Regions from separate parts of the Clostridium malenominatum genome, predicted to be linked through region 4. Evidence: riboswitches for the same ligand, from Rfam matches in the RefSeq annotation. Region 4 holds a riboswitch; each other region holds the start of a gene.
What was found. Region 4 has a riboswitch for cyclic di-AMP ahead of ABDZ69_RS15810 (hypothetical protein). Riboswitches for the same ligand answer to the same signal wherever they lie in the genome.
Positions count from the first base shown of each region.

Region 1 (2,205 bases), on a different contig from region 4:
CTTTGTAAAAACTACTTCCTTATCCTTTTTATCATCATTAATTCCTATTTTATTTTCTTTTTCAGTGGTAGAAGTCTTATCTTTTATATTTTTTAGAATAACTCCTCCCGCGAAGACTAATGAAATCATGAATATAAACGTAATAATAAAAGAAATAGCTTTGTTTTTCTTTTTTCTTTTTATATCATATCTAGTGTATCTTATTTTCATCACCCCGTTTTAAAATATTATCTCTATAAATAATATTTATAACTTGGGATTTTTATGACACTAAAAAATAAACCCCACATAATTTGTGGGGCAAATAATTATCTAAGTATTCTTCTAGCACCTGCATATCTAGAAACATAATAACTTCCTGAAAGATCACTTATGGTAACTTTTCCACTTCCTGAAGAGGCATGAATAAATTGTCCTCCCCCTATGTATATACCAACATGGGATATACTACCATATGTATTAAAAAACACTAAGTCACCTGCTAACAATTCACTTTTCTTAACCGATTGTCCAACTCCGAACTGTGTTCCTGTATAGTGACCCATTCCTACTCCAAATGCAGCGTAAACATACTGAGTGAAACCTGAACAGTCGAAAGCTTTTGGTCCTGCTGCTCCCCATACATAGGGTCTACCTAAAAAATTATAGGCATAGGACACAACATCACTTCTTCCACTTCCACCTCTACTGTATGAAACCGACATTCCTGACGCCGAATTAGAGCCCTTTGACTCATCATTTTTCTTTGGAACTATTATAACTTTGTCTGTTTTCACTGTAGCTGATCTTACTGCCATTCCTTTGCTGTTTAAATCAATAGTTGCATCTGCTTTTACAAAATCTACTCTTATTATTGTCAATCCTAGAAATAATAGAAAAAACACTGCAATTGAACTTAACTTTTGTCTTGAAAAATTCATTTTCTTCCACCTTTCCTGCCTCCGAAGTTAGCTGACGGGTTCGGGCAAAGGTTACCCTACTTAGCAGTATTAATATATTGCTAAGATTAACCCCTTTTTAACTGGTTCCTCCGTACTTAAGATAATCTTAAGATTCAGCACCTCTTCCATTATAATTGAAATTGTAATATAAAGTCAACAATATTTAAGAAATTTTTAAGAATTATCTATTTATTTATAGAACTTTTATGTATTTTAATCGTATAACAATGTATTTTCATAAAAGAGGGTATTAAGCAGTACACTTAATACCCTTATAATTAATACCCTAATTCTTTACCAACAATTATTACTTTTATTCTTCCTTTAATTAGCTGTCTTTTTAAAACTACATAGGCACTGCATATTCTTTCGTCTGTAGTGCATTCAGCACAATATCCTAACTTAGCGCAAGTGGTGTTTTTATTAAGTCTTCTTGCATTCACAGGAGCAGCTAATGTTTTAATTCTAGTTTCTGCTTCCTCTAGATTTTTTACTATCTTATTAACTCCTGCTATTATAATTACTTGATCAGGACCAAACATCATTGCTGCCACTCTATTGCCTCTCCCATCAATGTTATATAGCTCACCTGATTCAGTCAAAGCATTTGTACTACAAATATAGGTATCTGCTGAAATAGCATCCCTATATAGTTTCTTTAGGTCCGCTGGAGATAATTCCTCATCATATCTATCTAAAAAATTATATTCTCCACTTCTTAAGTAATCAATGACTCCTGTTTCAAACAAAGTCATTGAGCCACCAACTGTAACTGTTGAATTTTGTTTTAACAATTCCTTTAACTTTTCTTTTAACTCTACTTCATCTTTAACATAATATCCTTCCATATTATTTTTCTTTAATCCTTCAATAGTCCTTTGAACTTTCTTCTCTAAATACCATAAAAGATTCTTGTCCACTCAAATCCCCTCCAAATTATTTTTTTAAAATGAGCATATCCATTTGTTTGCCATTTATGTCATAATAATTTTTAGAAACTCTTTTAATTTTGTATCCGTTTTTTTTAAGAAATTCTATGGTTCTGAAACTATCTCTCATAACTGTTGTATAAAAATACTCTATATTATATTCTCTATTTAAATAACTATTAACCTCATCAATTACTCTACTTCCAATACCTTTTCCTCTATATTCATAATCTATCATTAAACACCATATCCAGGCCTCTGAGGGGTTTTTAAATTCCACTCTTCCTTTCAGTATACCTATGGTCTTGTTTTCAAACTGTATTTTACTAAAAAAT
Region 1 is NZ_BAAACF010000001.1:581,553-583,757, reverse strand. It holds gene ABDZ69_RS02905 (hypothetical protein) at 1-210, opposite strand, end outside; gene ABDZ69_RS02900 (C40 family peptidase) at 309-920, opposite strand; cyclic di-AMP (ydaO/yuaA leader) riboswitch at 922-1,070, opposite strand; gene ABDZ69_RS02895 (lactate utilization protein) at 1,220-1,861, opposite strand; gene ABDZ69_RS02890 (GNAT family N-acetyltransferase) at 1,878-2,205, opposite strand, start outside.
Region 1: another riboswitch for cyclic di-AMP. It lies ahead of ABDZ69_RS02900 (C40 family peptidase); the one in region 4 lies ahead of ABDZ69_RS15810 (hypothetical protein).

Region 2 (2,205 bases), on a different contig from region 4:
AATAATCCAAAAGGCAAAGATATAGATAAGTCCTGTGAAAGTTTAAAGAAATATAAAGAGGAATGTTTAAAATATTATGCTCTTACACCAAAATCAGTAAAATACATTGATAACTCAATATATTTTATTGAAGGTCTAATTAGAGAAAATAAAGATAGGGAAATTCACGAAAGCCAATATAAAGATTTTGTGGATAGCCTAGATAGTATTTTAAGTACCTTCATTGAAATTAAAGTAGACTTTTTATCCTACAGAGAAGATATTAATAGCCAAAAAATATCATACAGTGAAATGACAACCACCTTAGAATATATAGAGAATGAATTGTCAGAAATTAATAATGAGTTTTCTAAACTAGCTGTTCCTAATGAAGGAATAGAGTCTTATAAGCTATTTTCAAAAACTTTGGATCATTATAATACATACTTAAAGAGCTTTACATATGCATTAAATAAAGAAATACAAAATAATAAAGAGAAAACATCCGCCGCCGCTTTAAAAAGTTTAAATTATCTATATACTGAACCTGAATTAAATTATAAATTAATGAATAACAATTACAATGAATTTGTAAAAATTTATTTAGAGTTTAAAAAAGAAAATAATATACAATAAAAATACGTATTTTTTCTATTTAATAGGGAACAATATGGTTAACCTAAGTTATAACAAACGCGGGGGAACCAGTTTTTGGGGTGAATCGTTTTTACGTAGGCTAACCCTTTGCCGAATCCGTCAGCTAACCCCGTAGGTAAAAGGAGAGGATATACTAAATGTGTAAAAAAAATATTATTATTTTCTTCATACTATCTATCATATTGTTTCCTGTAAAAATAAACGCATATGAAGCATTAGATGGAGAGAAAGACTTATTTATGGAGCAGGGTAAAACCGTTCAAGTTCTAAGTTATGACAATAGAACCTTTCATGTTACAGATAAAGACATTCATTTAATGGCTAAAGTAGTTCACGCTGAAAGTGCAGGCGAACCCTACGAAGGAAAAGTAGCCGTAGCATCAGTAATTTTAAATAGACTTAAAGACCCATCCTTCCCTAAATCTGTAGAGGGAGTTGTAAAACAACCTTGGGCTTTCTCCTGTGTAATAAATGGAGAGATTAAAGTAAATCCTGACGAACATAGTTATAAAGCTGTAATAGAAGCCTTAAATGGTAAAGACCCTACAAATAAAGCATTGTTTTTCTATAATCCTAAAATAGCAACTTCTACTTGGATGAAAAACATTGAAAAAAACAATGTAAGATCTATCGGAAATCATGTTTTCTTTATAGCTAGATAAGGTCTCCTAAAAATAGGAGACCTCTTTTATTTCTTTGAATCTATATAGCTTACAGCATTTAGAGCTGCCACTTGACCTTCTCCAGCAGACTTTAAATATTGATAGGGCTTACCTGTGCAATCCCCTGCTGCAAAACATCCTTCAATGTTTGTAGCCATATTCCTATCTACTTTTATGTGTTCATTTTCTAACTCTAATCCTGGTACTAATTGCCCTGGTGATATACTATCCTTAAGTATAAATACTCCCTCTGTATCTAATTCTTGTTTAGCTAAACGAATCTTACTTACTAAAGAATCTCCAAGGATTTCTATTGGTCTATCTTTAATTATTTCTACCTTTGAATTTAGGCTATACTCTCCTTTATACATAGGTATAAAATATAATCTGGATGCTAATTCGCTAACAAAGTTAGCTTCTTCTTCCGCTTCTTTATTATAAGCCACTATTGTTACTTTCTTTCCTTTGTATAGAGGTGCATCACAAGTTGCACAATAGCCTACTCCTCTTCCTAAAAATTCTTCTTCACCCTTTAACGGTTTAGTAAACTCCATACCTGTTGCAATTATTACAGTCTTTGATTCATACATTTTATCATTTGCCATTAAAGTAAAATAATCACCCATAGCGTAAACTGCAGTTATTTTTTCTCCTATAATTTCTATTCCCATATCATTTATATGATTCACAAAGGCATCCTTTAACTCTTCCCCTGTTACATCTGAATAACCCAAATAATTATTAACTTTAGGTGCTTTTATTAATTTATTGCTTAAGTTCTTATTGCCAAACATAATTATATTTTTATTTCTTATCTTACCATTTATTGCAGCGGATAATCCAGCTGGTCCACTTCCTATAATTGCAATATCATATCTTTCATTCATATAATCCCCTCCTAAATTAT
Region 2 is NZ_BAAACF010000001.1:38,999-41,203, reverse strand. It holds gene ABDZ69_RS00295 (hypothetical protein) at 1-615, shown strand, start outside; cyclic di-AMP (ydaO/yuaA leader) riboswitch at 646-768, shown strand; gene ABDZ69_RS00290 (cell wall hydrolase) at 774-1,298, shown strand; gene ABDZ69_RS00285 (NAD(P)/FAD-dependent oxidoreductase) at 1,325-2,185, opposite strand.
Region 2: another riboswitch for cyclic di-AMP. It lies ahead of ABDZ69_RS00290 (cell wall hydrolase); the one in region 4 lies ahead of ABDZ69_RS15810 (hypothetical protein).

Region 3 (2,205 bases), on a different contig from region 4:
TAAAGAAAATACATTTAATAATGCTGAAGAAAAGGTTTCTCTCCCCACTATTACAAATAAATTACCTTTATTGTTTATTGTTTTAGAGCTTTTTACATACTCAATAAAAGGATCTAATAATCTAGAGTCTCCACCAAAATTATTTCTAAAATCAATAATAAGCTTTTCTACATTTTTTTCTTCTATGAATTTAATTAATTTGTCACAGAAATCATAGACATTTATTTCATCCATATTTCTGCAAGCATTATATTTAAAATATACTGTTTTTAAATTCTCTAAGTATTCAAACCAGTAATATTTATCTGAGCTTTTTTCACATAAAGTCAGATTGATTTTATCAATGGATGATAATTTTAATTTTTCTCTAACCTCTTTTATTGATAGAGGGCTAATTTCTAATGTTTTCTCTATTCCATTTTTGTCTTCACATGTAAGCTCTAAACTTCCGAAATCATCTATAATTTCTAAGCCATATAAAATTTCTACTGCAGGTAAAAACTTAGGTAGTTGAGATTTTAAAAGCCATTGATTTTCATAGGACACAATTTCGCTTAAAATATTTATAATCTCTTCTATCTCTATATTATTTATACGAGTTATTCTACAATTTAGCATTTCTTTATATTCTTCAAGAGTATGAGTTACATATATTCCATCCTTAAACCAGTATAGTTCCATGGGATACAATAACCTTACTGGCAAACTAAGGGAGGTATGAGCGTCTCTAAAGGATGCAACAATTTTCCCTAAGTTTACTGCAATCTCATAGCTATCGTGATTATCTATATTATTTTTTAATCCTTCAATTTCCTCATAAAATTCTTCTTCTTTCTTATAGAAAAATAAATTTTTATGCCTTTTAGGAAGTTCTAAGGCTAATTCTTCAATATCTTCTATCCATTTATCCTTTGTCATAATTATATTCTCCTTTTTGCCTATTTTCCGCTTATTCTACCTAAATATTATATCACCTAATAGACCACAATTAACCTAAGTTACCAAAATTCCACCATGGACATGTCTCCTAACCCTTTGTTAAAATGGCACTAGTTCATAAAAACTACGCCGAATCTTCTTATGAAGTACCGGGGATACTTTTGGGGTGAATCTCACATTGTAGTAGGGTACCTCTGACCCGAACCCGTCAACTAACCTGGGAGGCAATTTAGAGGAGGTTTATTAATGATGAAAAGAAAATCTTTAAAAACATTTCTAACTGCGCTAGGTTTAACACTAACCTTATATAGTCCAGCATTTGCAGGAAACTATACTGTAGTTTCTGGTGACTCTCTATACAAGATAGGAACGGTTTTTAATACCACATCAAGCAATTTAATGGCAAGTAATAATATTGCAGGAAGTAATATTTATCCTGGACAAGTACTAAAAGTTCCTTGTGAAACTTACACTGTAAAAAGTGGTGATAGCTTATATTTAATCGCTAAAAAATATGGTATAAGCTTGTATGATTTGAGAAAAGCAAATAATAAATGGAACGATACACTTTATATTGGACAAGTTCTTAATGTACCTAAGACAAACTCTAATGTAGGTACTTCAGCAGTTAATCCAGTTATAAAATATACTGCTGCTGATTTGGATCTTTTAGCAAGACTTGTAACAGCAGAGGCGCAGGATCAACCTTATAATGCCCAAGTAGCTGTAGCAGCTGTTGTAATAAATAGAGTAAAAAGTTCACAGTTCCCAAATACCATTTCTTCTGTAATTTATGAAAAAAGCAATGGATACTACCAATTTTGCCCTGTTTCAAATGGTTGGATAAACAAACCTGCTACCGAAACTTCTAAAAAAGCTGCTAAAGAGGCTTTATCTGGGGTAGACGCAAGCAAGGGTGCTTTATACTACTTTGACGATAGTGCTACAAATAAATGGATATGGTCTAGACCTATGACAGCTCGAATTGGTAATATGATTTACGTGAAATAAAATTGCAGGGCAATTTTATTTAGTTTTTTAGATAATTAGTTTTATAGTTGTGGTGGAAATCCCCTTGGGGGGATTTCTTTTCTATGAAATTCCTTATAAGGAATTTCCACATTAACTAAAACACTAAAAACTATTTAAAAATTGCTCTGCAATTTTTTATAATTCCACATTTGGATTTTTTCTTTGAATTATTTCTAAATCAGCCATTCTATTTAATATAACTTCAAATAGCTTAAATATACTTTTTAAAGTTTC
Region 3 is NZ_BAAACF010000006.1:114,132-116,336, forward strand. It holds gene ABDZ69_RS14930 (S41 family peptidase) at 1-918, opposite strand, end outside; cyclic di-AMP (ydaO/yuaA leader) riboswitch at 1,057-1,181, shown strand; gene ABDZ69_RS14935 (LysM peptidoglycan-binding domain-containing protein) at 1,186-1,950, shown strand; gene ABDZ69_RS14940 (DUF3137 domain-containing protein) at 2,107-2,205, opposite strand, start outside.
Region 3: another riboswitch for cyclic di-AMP. It lies ahead of ABDZ69_RS14935 (LysM peptidoglycan-binding domain-containing protein); the one in region 4 lies ahead of ABDZ69_RS15810 (hypothetical protein).

Region 4 (2,205 bases):
TCACCTATGCCAACTTCTTCTGGCGATACTTTTTTAATATTATCCCCTATCTTCAAATTAGCAAAATCAGGTCTTATATCCATAAGCGCTGCAATTGATTTTCTTGAACGATTGACAGCCATACCTTGGAATATCTCTCCCACTTGATAGAACAGCATAACTGCTACCCCTTCTGGAAATTCACCAATGGCAAAGGCACCAATTGTAGCTATACTCATAAGGAAGTTTTCGTCAAAAATTTCCCCTCTTCTTATATTCTTCAATGCCCTCAACACAACTTCTCCACCAACGATCACATAACTTATTAGATAAAGTATTAGTTCTACAGCAAATGAAAACTTAAAGGCAGTGGCTACTCCAAAGAGGGCTGCACCAACTGCAAATCTCATTATTTCCCCCTTATTACCTTCTCCATGGTCATGGTCGTGTCCATGGTCATGATTTTCATGTTTTGATGTCTTCTTCTCATTTTCCATTTCAATAACTTTAACATCTGGTTCTATCCTTGCAACTATTTCTTTAACTTTTTCTACAATATGATTTTTCTTAGAAAGATTGTCCATTTCTATGATAAGCTTTGTAGATACAAAATCCACTACAGCAGATTTTACACCATCTATATTATTTGACTCTCTTTCTATTTTAGCAGCACAATTACCACAGCAAAGTCCTTCAAGCAGTAATTCTTTTTTTAATATTTTATTGAATTGCTTTTCTTTTACATTAACATGCCCTTCTATGCTTTTAACAATATCATTTGTTGCAGCTATTAGCTCCCTTGACCTATTAATTTCCTCAATTTCTAAAATTAATGTTTTAGTGGCAAAGTTAACATTAGCAGAGTTAATACCATCTAATTCATTAAGCTTTTTCTCTATTTTATTAGCGCAATTAGCACAATCAAGTCCTTCTAATATAAACTCTTTTTTAACATTAGCTTTAGAACTACTTTGTAACGGTTTTATATTTACATTAGGTTTTTTAATTTCTTTGCTCATAATTTTTCCCCCAAACTATTATCTCTCACTCATACACATGAACATATGAATAAGTATTCATATGTTCATTATATGTAGTTTATACTATATTGTCAATACAACTATAAAATATTTCCTATAAATAAATATCTTATAAATACCCTAGAAAAAACCATTGAATATATTACCTGTATCTACTTTTTATAGTTTTATGTATAATTTTTATTGAACAAAATATAAATTTTGCCGAATGTCATTGACAGCGGGGGAATATCATTGGGGTGAATCATTAAATATGTAGGGAAATCCTCTTTCCGAACCCGTCAACTAACCTCGTAGGCACAAGTGAGGAGTAAAAATAATGAAAAAAATTATTGTAACATTAGCAGCTTCTTTAGTTCTGACTATTGGCGCTTCCAATGTACTGTCAACTAAACTAAGCACAAAGCAAAAGACACCTATTGCATCAAACTCGTCTATAAGTGAGAGCAAATCCTTAGAGCAAAGTACAGACATCACAGGTGATGCTATTCAACCTCAAATAGAGCATTCTAAAAAAGTCGAGGATACAAAACAAGCTGATGCGAAAACTTCAAGTCCAAGCAGTACACCTAAGAAAAATACAAAATCAACACAATCACCATCTAGAGGTGGTCTATCAATTTCTTCTCAAAAGAACCTACATAATAGCAATACCTCAAACAATGCCAATGCCTCCAAATATGGTGAGTTATTAGATTGGAAACAAGTACAAAGCATAATACCTATAAGTACTAATGTACGAGTTACAGATTTAGGTACTGGTAAATATTTTAATATTAAGAGAACTTTTGGGACAAACCATATTGATGGTGAGGCTTTAACTATATCAGATACGAACATTATAAAAAGCATCTGGGGTGGTTTTTCTTGGGTAAGAAGGCCCGTTATAATTAATATTAATGGAAGAAAAATAGCTGCATCAATGACAGCTATGCCTCATGCTGGAGTTGATTCAGCACCAGCAGTAACAACTGTTAGCAATCGTTCAGGCGGTTATGGAACAGGGGAAAATTTAGATGCTGTTAAGAACAATGGAATGAGTGGAGTAATAGATATACACTTCTTAAATAGTACAAGACATAAAGATAATAGACAAGATCCTCAACATCAAGCTGCTATTTTAAAAGCCGCTGGAAAATAAAATTTTTTTACGGTTACGGCTATACTAATCAAAAGACCTCTATAA
Region 4 is NZ_BAAACF010000012.1:43,265-45,469, forward strand. It holds gene ABDZ69_RS15805 (heavy metal translocating P-type ATPase) at 1-998, opposite strand, end outside; cyclic di-AMP (ydaO/yuaA leader) riboswitch at 1,212-1,334, shown strand; gene ABDZ69_RS15810 (hypothetical protein) at 1,339-2,160, shown strand.